2 regions of the Pseudomonas sp. App30 genome follow, and region 2 is predicted to be linked to the other one. Evidence: predicted binding sites of a transcription regulator. Region 2 holds the regulator's gene; the other holds the start of a gene.
The links. Region 2 encodes sigma-54, which starts transcription at its own class of promoters, with help from an activator protein. Its sites were predicted from a motif close to ANTGGCATNNANNTTGCTNT; they were not measured.

Region 1 (6,464 bases), 1.3 Mb from region 2:
TTGGCGCGCAGCGCTTCGTCGCTGGGGATGTCGGTGAGCTGCAAGGTGTTGTAGGCGTGCTGGGGCTGGTTGCTGCGAGGGCTGCGCGGCACCGGCACCATGGGCGCAATGGGGGCCTGCGGTTCCACGCTGTTGAGCGGTGGCAGTTCCACGGTCTGCGAGCGGGTGCCGTCGGGCGGCTGGTTGGAGTAAGCGGTGTTGCCTTCGGCGTCGGTGTATTTGTAGATCTGCGCGAAAGCGGGCAACGCCATCAGCACCAGTACCCAGATAAGGCATGAGCGCATGAACGCATCCTGTCGGTTCATGGAAGGAACGGCCTTGCGGCCCAGGTGCCAGCATAGAACAGAATGGCCGACGGATGGTTTCGGCTTTGTAGCAACGTGCCGGGCTCACGTAGCAGCTGCCGAAGGCTGCGTCCGAGGGCGCTGGGGTTTGCCTGTCATCCAGCGGTGCCTGTGACGCGGCCTGCGGCCGCTGCTACGGGCGCGTCAGGAAGGGCTGGCGCACAACTCGCCGGTGGCCCGCACCAGCGCCGTGCGCTGCAGCGCATCAGCCTTGCGCGCCTCGATGGCGCTGGCCACCCAGCGTGGGCACTGCGGGTCGGCGCGCGACGGCGCGAACGCCGCCAGGCGCTCCAGCAGCTGCTTCTGCAGCACGTCCAGCTGCGGGCGGATCTCCTTGGCCAGGTCTACCCGTGGCGTATCAGGCGCGGCGCCTTTGGCGTTCCACTGGGTCAGCAGGCCGTACTGCACCAGCTTGTTGGCCTCGATCTGCGCGGCGAAGAACTGTTCGGCCAGGGCGCCATCCACCTTGTACTCGGCGGCCAGCTTGCCAGCGCCGGCGATCACGTCGCGCTCGCGCGGGGCGTCGAGCACCGGCTTGTGGTTGTCCCATTTGGTCAGGGCGACCTTGGGGGCGATGTCCAGGCGTTGTTGCACGCTGTCCAGCAGCGGCGCGAGGGTGGCGGGCGGCGCGGCGAAGGCAGCGCTGGAGAACAGGGTGGCGGTGAGCAGCAGGGTTCTACGCATTGTCGTACTCATGTTGTTATTGGTGACGAACGGTAGGGGCCGATTCTAGCGGCCAGGGGGTTCCGGCGGGCATAAAAAAAGCCTCCCGAAGGAGGCCTTTTTCAAATCACGCGGCTTGCGCCAGCGTCACTGGATCAGCAGCTGTAGTACAGCTCGTATTCCAGTGGGTGCACGAAGGTGCGCACCTTGATTTCTTCTTCGCTTTTCAGGGCGATGTAAGCGTCGATGAAGTCGTCGCTGAAAACGCCGCCTTTGGTCAGGAACGCACGACCTTTGTCCAGCTCTTCCAGGGCTTCTTTCAGGCTGCCGCAAACTTGTGGGATCTCTTTCGCCTCTTCAGGCGGCAGGTCGTACAGGTTTTTGTCAGCGGCGTCGCCAGGGTGGATTTTGTTCTGGATACCGTCCAGGCCGGCCATCAGCAGTGCTGCGAAGGCCAGGTATGGGTTGGCAGCCGGATCCGGGAAGCGTGCTTCGATACGACGGCCGCGTGGGCTGTTGACGTAAGGAATACGGATCGAAGCCGAACGGTTGCGAGCCGAGTAGGCCAGCATGACTGGAGCTTCGAAGCCTGGGACCAGACGCTTGTACGAGTTGGTCGCCGGGTTGGTGAAGCCGTTCAGGGCCTTACCGTGCTTGATGATACCGCCGATGAAGTACAGGGCGGTGTCGGACAGGCCGGCATAGCCTTCGCCAGCGAAGGTGTTCTTGCCATCTTTGGCGATGGACATGTGTACGTGCATACCCGAGCCGTTGTCGCCGTACAGTGGCTTAGGCATGAAGGTAGCGGTACGGCCGTAGGCGTCGGCAACGTTGTGCACAACGTACTTCAGGGTCTGGACTTCGTCGGCCTTCTTCACCAGGGTGTTGAACTTGACGCCGATTTCGTTCTGGCCAGCAGTTGCCACTTCGTGGTGGTGAACTTCAACGACCTGGCCCATCTCTTCCAGTGCGTTGCACATGGCGGTACGGATTTCGTGGTCGTGGTCGAACGGAGGAACTGGGAAGTAGCCGCCTTTCACGCCTGGACGGTGGCCTTTGTTACCGCCTTCCACGTCCTGGTCGGACATCCACGAACCTTGTTCCGAGTAGATCTTGAACATGGAACCGGAGATGTCGGACTTGAACTTCACTTCGTCGAAGATGAAGAATTCTGGCTCTGGGCCGGCGAACACGGTGTCACCGATACCGGTCGACTTCAGGTATTCTTCGGCGCGGTGGGCGATGGCGCGCGGGTCGCGATCGTAGCCTTGCATGGTCGAAGGTTCGATGATGTCGCAGACCAGGATCAGGGTCGGCTCTTCGGTGAACGGGTCCAGGACGGCAGTTTCGTCGTCCGGCAGCAGGATCATGTCGGAGGCTTCGATGCCTTTCCAACCAGCGATGGAGGAACCGTCGAACATCTTGCCGACTTCGAAGAAGTCGTCTTCCAGCGCGTCACGGGCTGGCATGGTGACGTGGTGCTGGGTGCCCTTGGTGTCCGTGAAGCGCAGATCAATCCACTTGACGTCATGATCTTTGATGAGTTGAACCGACTTCGACATGTTGTCCTCCGGGGTGAATAAGGGCTGGTAGTGGTTAGCCCTGTAATTTGGGTGATGCCGGGCGCGAATAGTCTGCCAAGGCAACCTGCCTCACAAGGGAGCAATTTGCATGCCAGTGCCCCGAGATGGGTTTTTTGCCCCAAACCCAAGCATTTCGGCCTGTTTTCGGCAAAATGCGCCGATTTGCCGCACTGTTTTGAAGCGCTAGCAATCCTTAAGGCACCATAAAGGTGCACTGAAAACCTTCTGTACGATAACTGGTTAAAAGCTGAGCAATTTCCGCTATAATCCTGCCCCCCCTTTTTCGGCTGGCACCTCGCGCGCTGTTTTTCATGAAACTAATCGTAAAAGTCTTCCCAGAAATCACCATCAAGAGCCGGCCCGTTCGGAAGAACTTCATTCGCCAGCTCGCCAAGAACATCCGCGTCGTGCTCCGTGAACTGGACCCGAAGCTGGTGGTGGATGGCGTGTGGGACAACCTCACCGTTGTCACCCGCATCGAAGATGCGAAAATCCAGCGCGAGATGATCGAGCGCCTCAAGTGCGTGCCCGGCATCACCCATTTCCTGCAGGTGGATGAATACCCACTGGGCGACATGGATGACCTGGTCGCCCAGTGCAAGCAGCACTTCGGCCACCTGCTGGCAGGCAAGATGTTCGCCGTGCGCTGCAAGCGCGCCGGCAAGCACACCTTCAGCTCCATGGACGTGGACCGTTATGTTGGCAGCCAATTGCGCCAGCAGTGCGGCGCCGCCGGCATCGAGCTGCGCACCCCGGACGTGGAAGTGCGCCTGGAGATCCGCGACAAGCGCGTGTTCATCATCCACAGCCAGCACCAGGGCATCGGCGGCTACCCGCTGGGCTCGCTGGAGCAGACCCTGGTACTGATGTCCGGTGGCTTCGACTCCACCGTAGCCGCCTACCAGATGATGCGCCGCGGCCTGATGACCCACTTCTGCTTCTTCAACCTGGGCGGCCGTGCCCACGAGCTGGGCGTGATGGAAGTCGCCCACTTCCTGTGGAAAAAATACGGCAGCTCCCAGCGCGTGCTGTTCATCAGCATCCCGTTCGAGGAAGTGGTGGGCGAGCTGCTGGGCAAGGTCGACAACAGCCACATGGGCGTGATTCTCAAGCGCATGATGCTGCGCGCCGCCAGCCGCATGGCCGATCGTCTGCAAATTGATGCCTTGGTAACCGGCGAGGCCATCTCGCAAGTGTCGAGCCAGACGCTTCCGAACCTCTCGGTGATCAGTGCGGCAACCGACAAGCTGCTGCTGCGTCCATTGCTTGCCAGCCATAAGCAGGACATCATTGACCAGGCCAACGAAATCGGCACCGCCGACTTCGCCAAGCACATGCCTGAATATTGCGGGGTGATTTCGGTCAACCCCACCACCAAGGCCAAGCCCCACCGCGTCGCCTATGAAGAACAGCAGTTCGACATGGCCGTGCTGGAGCGGGCCCTGGAACGCGCCAAGCTCGTTTCCATCGACAATGTGATCGATGAATTGGGCCAGGACATCGAAATCGAGGAAGTCGCCCAGGCCCTGGCCGGGCAGGTGATCATCGACATTCGGCATCCGGACGCCCAGGAAGACGAGCCCCTTGAACTCGAAGGCATCGAGGTCAAGGCACTGCCGTTCTATGCACTGAACAGCCGTTTCAAGGAACTGGACCCCACCCGTCAGTACCTGCTGTATTGCGACAAAGGCGTGATGAGTCGCCTGCATGCCCACCACTTGCTCAGTGAGGGACATGCCAATGTGCGCGTTTATCGACCGAGCTAAGCGCCCGGGGCTGTTTGCCTGTGGCCTGCGTCACCGGCCCCCCGACGCCACCGTAAAGCTGTAACGGCTTTGCGGGACTCTAAGTCAAATCGCTGTCACAACCTGTCAGCACACCGAATCCTCTGATCGAGATACACAAGTGATCGAAAATCTACGTAACATCGCCATCATCGCTCACGTTGACCATGGTAAAACCACCCTGGTAGACAAACTGCTGCGTCAATCGGGCACCCTGGAGCGCAACGAGCTCAACGACGAGCGCGTGATGGACTCCAACGACCAGGAGAAAGAGCGCGGTATTACCATTCTGGCGAAGAACACCGCCATCAACTGGAATGGCTACCACATCAACATCGTCGACACCCCCGGCCACGCCGACTTCGGCGGTGAAGTAGAACGCGTTATGTCGATGGTCGACTCCGTTCTGCTGCTGGTTGACGCTCAAGACGGCCCTATGCCGCAAACTCGCTTCGTGACCAAGAAGGCCTTCGAAGCCGGTCTGAAGCCGATCGTCGTGATCAACAAGATCGACCGTCCGGGCGCGCGTCCTGATTGGGTTCTGGACCAGATCTTCGATCTGTTCGACAACCTGGGTGCCACCGACGAACAGCTGGACTTCAAAGTCGTCTACGCCTCGGCCATCAACGGCATCGCCGGCCTGGACCACACCGACATGGCCGAAGACATGACCCCGCTGTACCAGGCGGTCGTGGATCACGTGCCAGCTCCAGCCGTCGACCGTGACGGCGCGTTCCAGATGCAGATCTCGGCTCTGGACTACAACAGCTTCCTGGGCGTCATCGGCGTTGGCCGTATCGCTCGCGGTCGCGTCAAGCCTAACACCCCGGTTGTGGCTATCAGCGCCGACGGCAAGCGCCGCAACGGTCGTATCCTGAAGCTGATGGGTCACCACGGCCTGCACCGCATCGACGTAGAAGAAGCCGCTGCCGGCGACATCGTCTGCATCAGCGGTTTCGACGAGCTGTTCATCTCCGACACCCTGTGCGACCCACTGACCGTCGAAGCCATGAAGCCGCTGACCGTCGACGAGCCAACCGTTTCCATGACCTTCCAGGTAAACGACTCGCCATTCTGCGGTAAAGAAGGCAAGTTCGTGACCTCGCGTAACATCAAGGACCGTCTGGACAAAGAGCTGCTGTACAACGTTGCACTGCGCGTTGAAGAAGGCGACTCGGCTGACAAGTTCAAGGTGTCGGGCCGTGGTGAGCTGCACCTGTCGGTACTGATCGAAACCATGCGTCGCGAAGGCTTCGAGCTGGCCCTGGGCCGTCCGGAAGTGATCATTCGCGAAGTCGACGGCGTCAAGCAAGAGCCGTTCGAAAACGTGACCATCGACATCCCTGAAGAAGCTCAGGGCAAGGTCATGGAAGAGATGGGCCTGCGTAAAGGCGACCTGACCAACATGGTGCCGGATGGCAAGGGCCGTGTTCGTCTGGAATACAACATCCCTGCTCGCGGCCTGATTGGTTTCCGTAACCAGTTCCTGACCCTGACCAACGGTGCTGGCATCCTGACCTCGATCTTCGACCGTTACGACACCGTCAAGTCGGGCCACATGTCCGGCCGTTCGAACGGCGTTCTGGTTTCGGTTGAAACCGGCAAGGCTCTGACCTACTCGCTGGAAACCCTGCAGGCTCGTGGCAAGCTGTTCGTGGAACACGGCCAGGAGATCTACAACGGTCAAATCGTCGGCCAGAACAGCCGCGACAACGACCTGGGCGTGAACCCTACCAAGGGCAAGAAGCTCGACAACATGCGTGCTTCGGGTAAAGACGAAACCATCGCCCTGGTTCCACCTGTTCGCTTCACCCTGGAACAGGCCCTGGAATACATCCAGGAAGACGAGCTGTGCGAAGTCACTCCTAAGTCCATCCGTCTTCGCAAGAAGATCCTGGACGAAAGCGAGCGTACCCGCGCTGCCAAGAAAGCCAAGGCTTGATCTAGCTTTCGCTGAATGAAAAACGCCCCCGGTCGAAAGGCCGGGGGCGTTTTTTTATGTCTTTACAAATCTGTAGTCGCAACACGCTTATGTGGGAGCTGGCTTGCCAGCGAGCTGTTGATGCCCAAAAAGCTCGCTGGCAAGCCAG
Region 2 (6,464 bases):
TTCTGGCGCAACTGGGCCTAAGCTATGAACAGGTAGCCTACCTGGGCGACGACCTGCCGGACCTGGCCCCCATCCGCCGCGTCGGCCTGGGCATGGCCGTGGCCAACGCCGTGCCGTTCGTGCGCGAGCACGCCGACGGCGTGACCCAGGCCCGTGGCGGCGAAGGCGCTGCCCGCGAGTTCTGCGAGCTGATCCTGCGTGCCCAAGGCAACCTCGAAGCGGCCCTGGCCGCCTATTTATAGAGTTTCCCATGCCGAGTAAAAAACTGCGCAATCTCCTGTTGTTCTGTGTCGTCGTGGCGATCTTCGTCTCCGTCGGCTACTGGAACATCAACCCGGACACCTTCCTCGACAAGCCTGCGGCTGCTGTCGACGAAAGTGCCATCGACTATTACGCCATCAACGCCCACGCTGTGCAGTACCTGCCTGACGGCGGCGTGCAGTACCGCATGACCGGTGACAAGGTCGAGCACCTGCAGGCCAGCCAGGTCACCAAGGTGACCAACCCGGACATGAACCTGTACCGCGGCACCGTGTACCCCTGGCACGTGACCAGCGACCACGGCGAAGTGAACCCCGACGGCACCCAGGTCGAGCTGATCGACAACGTCCGCGTGGCCCGCACCGACCAGAAAAACCGTCCTACCCTGATTACCACCACGCGCATGACGGTATTCCCACAACAGCAATATGCGCAGACTGACCGAGACGTTAGAATCGACGGCGCCGGTGGCGTCTCGACGGGCACGGGCATGAAGGCATATTTGAAAGACAGCAAGATCAACTTGCTGTCAAACGTAAGAGGACTGTATGAGGCTCGCTAAAACCCTCCCTTTATTGCTCTCCCTGGGCTCTGCACTGGGGAGCGCTGGCGCCTGGGCACTGCCTACGGATCGCGACCAGCCGATCCACATCCAGTCCGACGACGCACAACTGGATGACAAGCAGGGCGTGGCCGTCTACAAGGGCAACGTCATCATCACCCAGGGCACCATGAAGATCACCGGCAACACCGTGACCATCACCCGCAACGCCCAGGGCGACGTCGACACCTTCACCTCGGTGGGCAACCTGGCCTACTACGAGCAGAAGCCGGCGATCGACAAGCCCATCGTCCAGGGCTACGGCAAGACCATCCAGTATTTCTCGGCGCAGAACCGCATCATCCTGATCGACCAGGCCAAGGTGGTGAACGACGGCAACACGTCCGAAGGCGAGAAGATCGTCTATGACACCGTCAAGCAGGTAGTGAACGCCGGCCGCGCCACAGGCGCCAAGGTCACGCCACGACCACGCATCGACATGGTCATCCAGCCGAAAAGCAAAACCGACCAGCAGCAGGGCAAGTAATGGCTATCCTCAAAGCCCAGCACCTGGCCAAGGCCTACAAGGGCCGGCAAGTGGTGCGTGACGTCAGCATGTCCATCGAAAGTGGGCAGATCGTCGGCCTCCTGGGGCCTAACGGCGCCGGCAAGACCACCTGCTTCTACATGATCGTCGGCCTGGTGCGCGCCGATCAGGGCCGCGTGCTGATCGACGACCTGGACGTGAGCCACCAGCCCATGCACGGTCGCGCTCGCTCGGGCATCGGCTACCTGCCGCAGGAAGCCTCGATCTTCCGCAAGCTGTCGGTCTCCGACAACATCATGGCCATCCTGGAAACCCGCCCGGAGCTGGACAAGGCCGGCCGCGTGAAGGAGCTGGAAAGCCTGCTGCAGGAGTTCCACATCACGCACATCCGCGACAACCTGGGCATGAGCCTGTCGGGCGGCGAGCGGCGCCGGGTGGAAATTGCCCGCGCGCTGGCGACCGCGCCCAAGTTCATCCTGCTGGACGAACCCTTTGCCGGTGTCGACCCGATCTCGGTCGGCGACATCAAGCAGATCATTCATCACCTCAAGAACAAGGGCATCGGCGTGTTGATCACCGACCACAACGTTCGCGAGACCCTGGATATCTGTGAAACCGCTTACATCGTCAACGATGGCCAGCTGATCGCCGAAGGCGATGCCGAGACCATCCTGGCAAACCAACTGGTGAAAGAGGTTTACCTCGGCCACGAGTTCCGCCTGTAACGGCGAGGTGTTTGGCTGGTTGCCCGGGGCGCGCCGCGAATTAATTGCGGTGTCGCTCTAGGCAAACACTTCGGTTTCAGGCATATAATTTGCTTACGACAAAAGCCGAGAGCCTCGGCGCCCGTAGTGGATGGCGCTTTGCGCCGGCGAATAAGGTGTTAAGCCCCTGCCATGAAACCATCGCTCGTCCTAAGAATGGGCCAGCAACTGACGATGACACCGCAGTTGCAACAGGCCATCCGCCTCCTCCAGCTCTCCACCCTGGACCTCCAACAGGAAATCCAGGAGGCCCTGGAATCCAATCCGATGCTCGAACGCCAGGAAGAAGGCGACGACTTCGACAACAGCGACCCCATGGCCGACAAGGCCGAGCAACAGGTCACGCCGGAAATCCAGGAGCCCAGCTACCAGGAAACCTCCGCCCCCACCGTCGACAACCTCGAAGACGGCGAGTGGAGCGAGCGCATTCCCAACGAGCTTCCCGTCGACACCGCCTGGGAAGACATCTACCAGACCAGCGCCAGCAGCCTGCCCAGCAACGATGACGACGAATGGGACTTCACCACCCGCACGTCGGCCGGCGAAAGCCTGCAGAGCCATCTGCTGTGGCAACTCAACCTGGCGCCCATGTCCGACACCGATCGCCTGATCGCGGTCACCCTGATCGACTGCATCAACAACCAGGGCTACCTGGACGAGACGCTGCAGGAGATCTGCGACTCCTTCGACCCGGAGCTGGACATCGAGCTGGACGAAGTGGAAGCCGTGCTGCACCGCATCCAGCAGTTCGAGCCCGCCGGCATCGGCGCCCGCGACCTCAGCGAATGCCTGCTGCTGCAACTGCGCCAGATGCCCCCGCGCACGCCGTGGCTCAGTGAGGCCCAGCGCCTGGTGGCCGACTACATCGACCTGCTGGGCAGCCGCGACTACAGCCAGCTGATGCGCCGCATGAAGCTCAAGGAAGACGAGCTGCGCCAGGTCATTGAACTGGTGCAAAGCCTCAACCCGCGCCCTGGCTCGCAGATCGAGTCCAGCGAAGCCGAGTACGTGGTGCCCGACGTCATCGTGCGCAAGGACAACGAGCGCTGGCTGGTGGAGCTGAACCAGGAAGCCGTACCGCGCCTGCGCGTCAACCCGCAGTACGCCGGCTTCGTGCGCCGCGCCGACACCAGCGCCGACAACACCTTCATGCGCAACCAGTTGCAGGAGGCGCGCTGGTTCATCAAGAGCCTGCAGAGCCGCAACGAGACCCTGATGAAGGTCGCCAGCCAGATCGTCGAGCACCAGCGCGGTTTCCTCGACTACGGCGACGAGGCCATGAAGCCGCTGGTGCTGCACGACATCGCCGAGGCGGTGGGCATGCACGAGTCGACCATTTCGCGGGTGACCACGCAGAAATACATGCACACCCCGCGCGGCATCTACGAGCTGAAATACTTTTTCTCCAGCCACGTCAGCACCTCCGAGGGCGGAGAATGCTCGTCCACGGCGATCCGCGCGATCATCAAGAAACTGGTTGCCGCGGAAAATCAGAAAAAGCCATTGAGTGACAGCAAGATCGCTGGTTTACTGGAGGCACAAGGCATCCAGGTAGCCCGCCGCACTGTCGCCAAGTACCGTGAATCCCTAGGGATCGCGCCGTCCAGCGAACGCAAGCGGCTGATGTGAATCCTGGCAGCGCCAACGCGCTGCCAGTGGGCTTGCCGGATGTGCCACAGCGTTCCAGTGGCAGGTTAACCAACCTGTCTCTTTATGCACTGGCAATAAGGAGAAAGCGGTATGCAAGTCAACATCAGTGGACATCAACTGGTTGTGACCGACGCCATGCGCACTTACATCGGTGAGAAACTCGACCGATTGGAGCGCCATTTCGACAAGATCACCAACGTGCAGGTCATCATGGAGGTCGAGAAGCTGAAACAGAAAATCGAGGCCACCCTGCGCGTACCCGGTGGCGAAGTCGTGGCAAACGCGGAACATGATGATATGTACGCGGCCATCGACCTGCTGACCGACAAGCTCGACCGCCAACTCAAAAAGCATAAGGAAAAACAGCAGAGTCTGCTGCAAGGCCAGACCGCCCGCTGACACTCCCCCCTCATGATCCGACTTGAAAACATCCTGACCCCCGGCCGTTCCCTCGTGAACGCGCCGGGCGGCAGCAAGAAGAAAGTACTCGAACACATCGCCACCCTCATCGCCCGGGAAGTCCCGGGCCTTGAGATGCAGGTAGTGTTCGAAAGCCTGGTCGCCCGCGAAAAACTGGGCTCGACCGGTTTTGGCAACGGTATTGCCATCCCCCATTGCCGCCTGGTTGGCTGCACCACGCCGATCAGCGCCCTGCTGCACCTGGAGAACAAGATCGACTACGACGCCATCGACGGCGCCCCGGTCGACCTGGTCTTCGTGCTCCTGGTCCCCCAGGAGGCGACCAATGAACACCTGGCGTTGCTGAGCCAGATCGCCGGCATGCTCGACCGCGCCGACGTGCGCGAGCGCCTGCGCTCGGCGAAAAGCAGCGATGCCCTCTATCAGGTTGTGCTGGACGAACAGAAAGGTCATTGACCATGCGCCTGATCATCGTCAGCGGCCGTTCCGGCTCGGGCAAAAGCACCGCGCTGGACGTGCTGGAAGACAACGGTTTCTACTGCATCGACAACCTGCCGGCCGGCCTGCTGCCGGAACTGGCCGAGCGCGCCCTGATCCGCACCGAGCTGGCCCAGCCGCTGGTAGCCGTGTCCATCGATGCGCGCAACCTGCCCAGCGACCTGTCGCGTTTTCCGCAACTGCTGCAGGAAGCCCGCGACAAGCACATCCAGTGCGACGTGCTGTACCTGGACGCCGACGAAGAAACCCTGCTCAAGCGCTTCTCCGAGACCCGCCGCCGCCACCCGCTGAGCAACGCCAGCCGTTCGCTGGCCGAAGCCATCCGGGTGGAAACCGACCTGCTCAGCCCGATCGCCGACCTGGCTGACCTGAAGATCAACACCACCCACCTGAACCTGTACCAGCTGCGCGACTCGCTCAAGCTGCGCCTGCTGAACAAGCCGGAGCCGGGCACGGCGTTCCTGGTGGAATCATTTGGTTTCAAGCGTGGCATGCCGGTGGACGCCGACCTGGTGTTCGACGTGCGCTGCCTGCCCAACCCCTATTGGAAGCCGGAACTTCGCGACCATTCAGGCCTGGAGCAACCGGTCATCGACTACCTGGCCGCGCAGCCCGACGTCGAGGAGATGTACCAGGACATCTCAAGCTACCTGCTCAAGTGGTTGCCGCGCTTCGCCGCCAGCAACCGCGCCTACGTCACCATTGCCATCGGCTGCACCGGCGGGCACCATCGCTCGGTCTACCTGACCGAACGCCTTGGCCAGGCCCTGCAGCAGACGCTCAAGAATGTCCAGGTTCGCCACCGCGACCTCAGTTGAAAGGATCCCCACCGCGATGCCTGCTCGTGAAATCGAAATCATCAACAAGCTTGGCCTGCACGCCCGCGCGGCCGCCAAGTTCGTCGGCGTCGCCGGCCGCTTCGGCAACTGCCAGGTCCGCATCGGCCGCAACGCCGACAGCATGATCGACGGCAAGAGCATCATGGCCGTCATGATGCTGGCCGCCGGCAAAGGTACCCAGGTGTACCTGTCCACCGAAGGCGAGGAACAGGACGAAGCCATGGCGGCGATCGTCGAGCTGATCAACAACAAGTTCGACGAAGGCGAATGACCGCCCTGCCCCACCCCAACAAAAAGCCCGGCCAAGTGCCGGGCTTTTTGTTGGGCATTATCGCCGAGACACTGATCTGCGTAGCCGCTGCCGAAGGCTGCGCTGGCCCCGCCCCTCGCTGGAGATCTCTAGCGTACATGAGGACCAGCGCAGCCTGGCGGCAGCGGCTACACGGCAGCCAAAGACATCGGCAATAGCTGGCCGGCCATTCGACGTTTAATAGCCCGCTTGGCACGATATCGCTGGCGCCTCAGCATCACCACCAACTGCCGCTGGAAAAGCGTCTCTGCCCTCGCCCTCGCCTCCACCGACATCGCTGCTTCGAGCTCTGAGAATTTCTTTGTAATCACGTTTCGCATCACTCCCGACTGTCACGCTGCAAAGAGCGAAAAATCATCCCACCTAGCTGGCTGATCTGCGACGACATTTCCGTGAGATTTTGTTACCTACCACACCCCCGTAGCAGCGGCCGCCAGGCCGCGTCCCGGGGCACGCCGCGGACGCGGCCTGGCGGCCGCTGCTACAGGAGTGGCGCGAAGCGCGCCAGGGCTTCGGTGATGATGATGGCCGCGCCCGCCAACAGCAGGGCGCTGCCCAGGATCAGCCGCAGCCGGGTCAGCAGCAGGCGCCGATTCAAGCCAGCGCTGCCTTGTAGCGCCGCTCTACCTCGGCC

Region 1: a site for sigma-54 is predicted at 2,667-2,686, ahead of glnA (glutamate--ammonia ligase). Genes of this name have one in related genera too.

The regions. Positions count from the first base shown of each region.
Region 1 is NZ_CP133165.1:4,056,991-4,063,454, forward strand. It holds gene RAM80_RS19015 (DUF4124 domain-containing protein) at 1-284, opposite strand, end outside; gene RAM80_RS19020 (chorismate mutase) at 489-1,028, opposite strand; gene glnA (glutamate--ammonia ligase) at 1,163-2,569, opposite strand; gene thiI (tRNA uracil 4-sulfurtransferase ThiI) at 2,902-4,356, shown strand; gene typA (translational GTPase TypA) at 4,496-6,316, shown strand.
Region 2 is NZ_CP133165.1:2,726,675-2,733,138, forward strand. It holds gene RAM80_RS12600 (KdsC family phosphatase) at 1-242, shown strand, start outside; gene lptC (LPS export ABC transporter periplasmic protein LptC) at 251-823, shown strand; gene lptA (lipopolysaccharide transport periplasmic protein LptA) at 810-1,349, shown strand; gene lptB (LPS export ABC transporter ATP-binding protein) at 1,349-2,074, shown strand; gene RAM80_RS12620 (RNA polymerase factor sigma-54) at 2,246-3,742, shown strand; gene hpf (ribosome hibernation-promoting factor, HPF/YfiA family) at 3,854-4,162, shown strand; gene ptsN (PTS IIA-like nitrogen regulatory protein PtsN) at 4,175-4,639, shown strand; gene rapZ (RNase adapter RapZ) at 4,642-5,499, shown strand; gene RAM80_RS12640 (HPr family phosphocarrier protein) at 5,516-5,791, shown strand; gene RAM80_RS12645 (superoxide dismutase) at 6,425-6,464, opposite strand, start outside.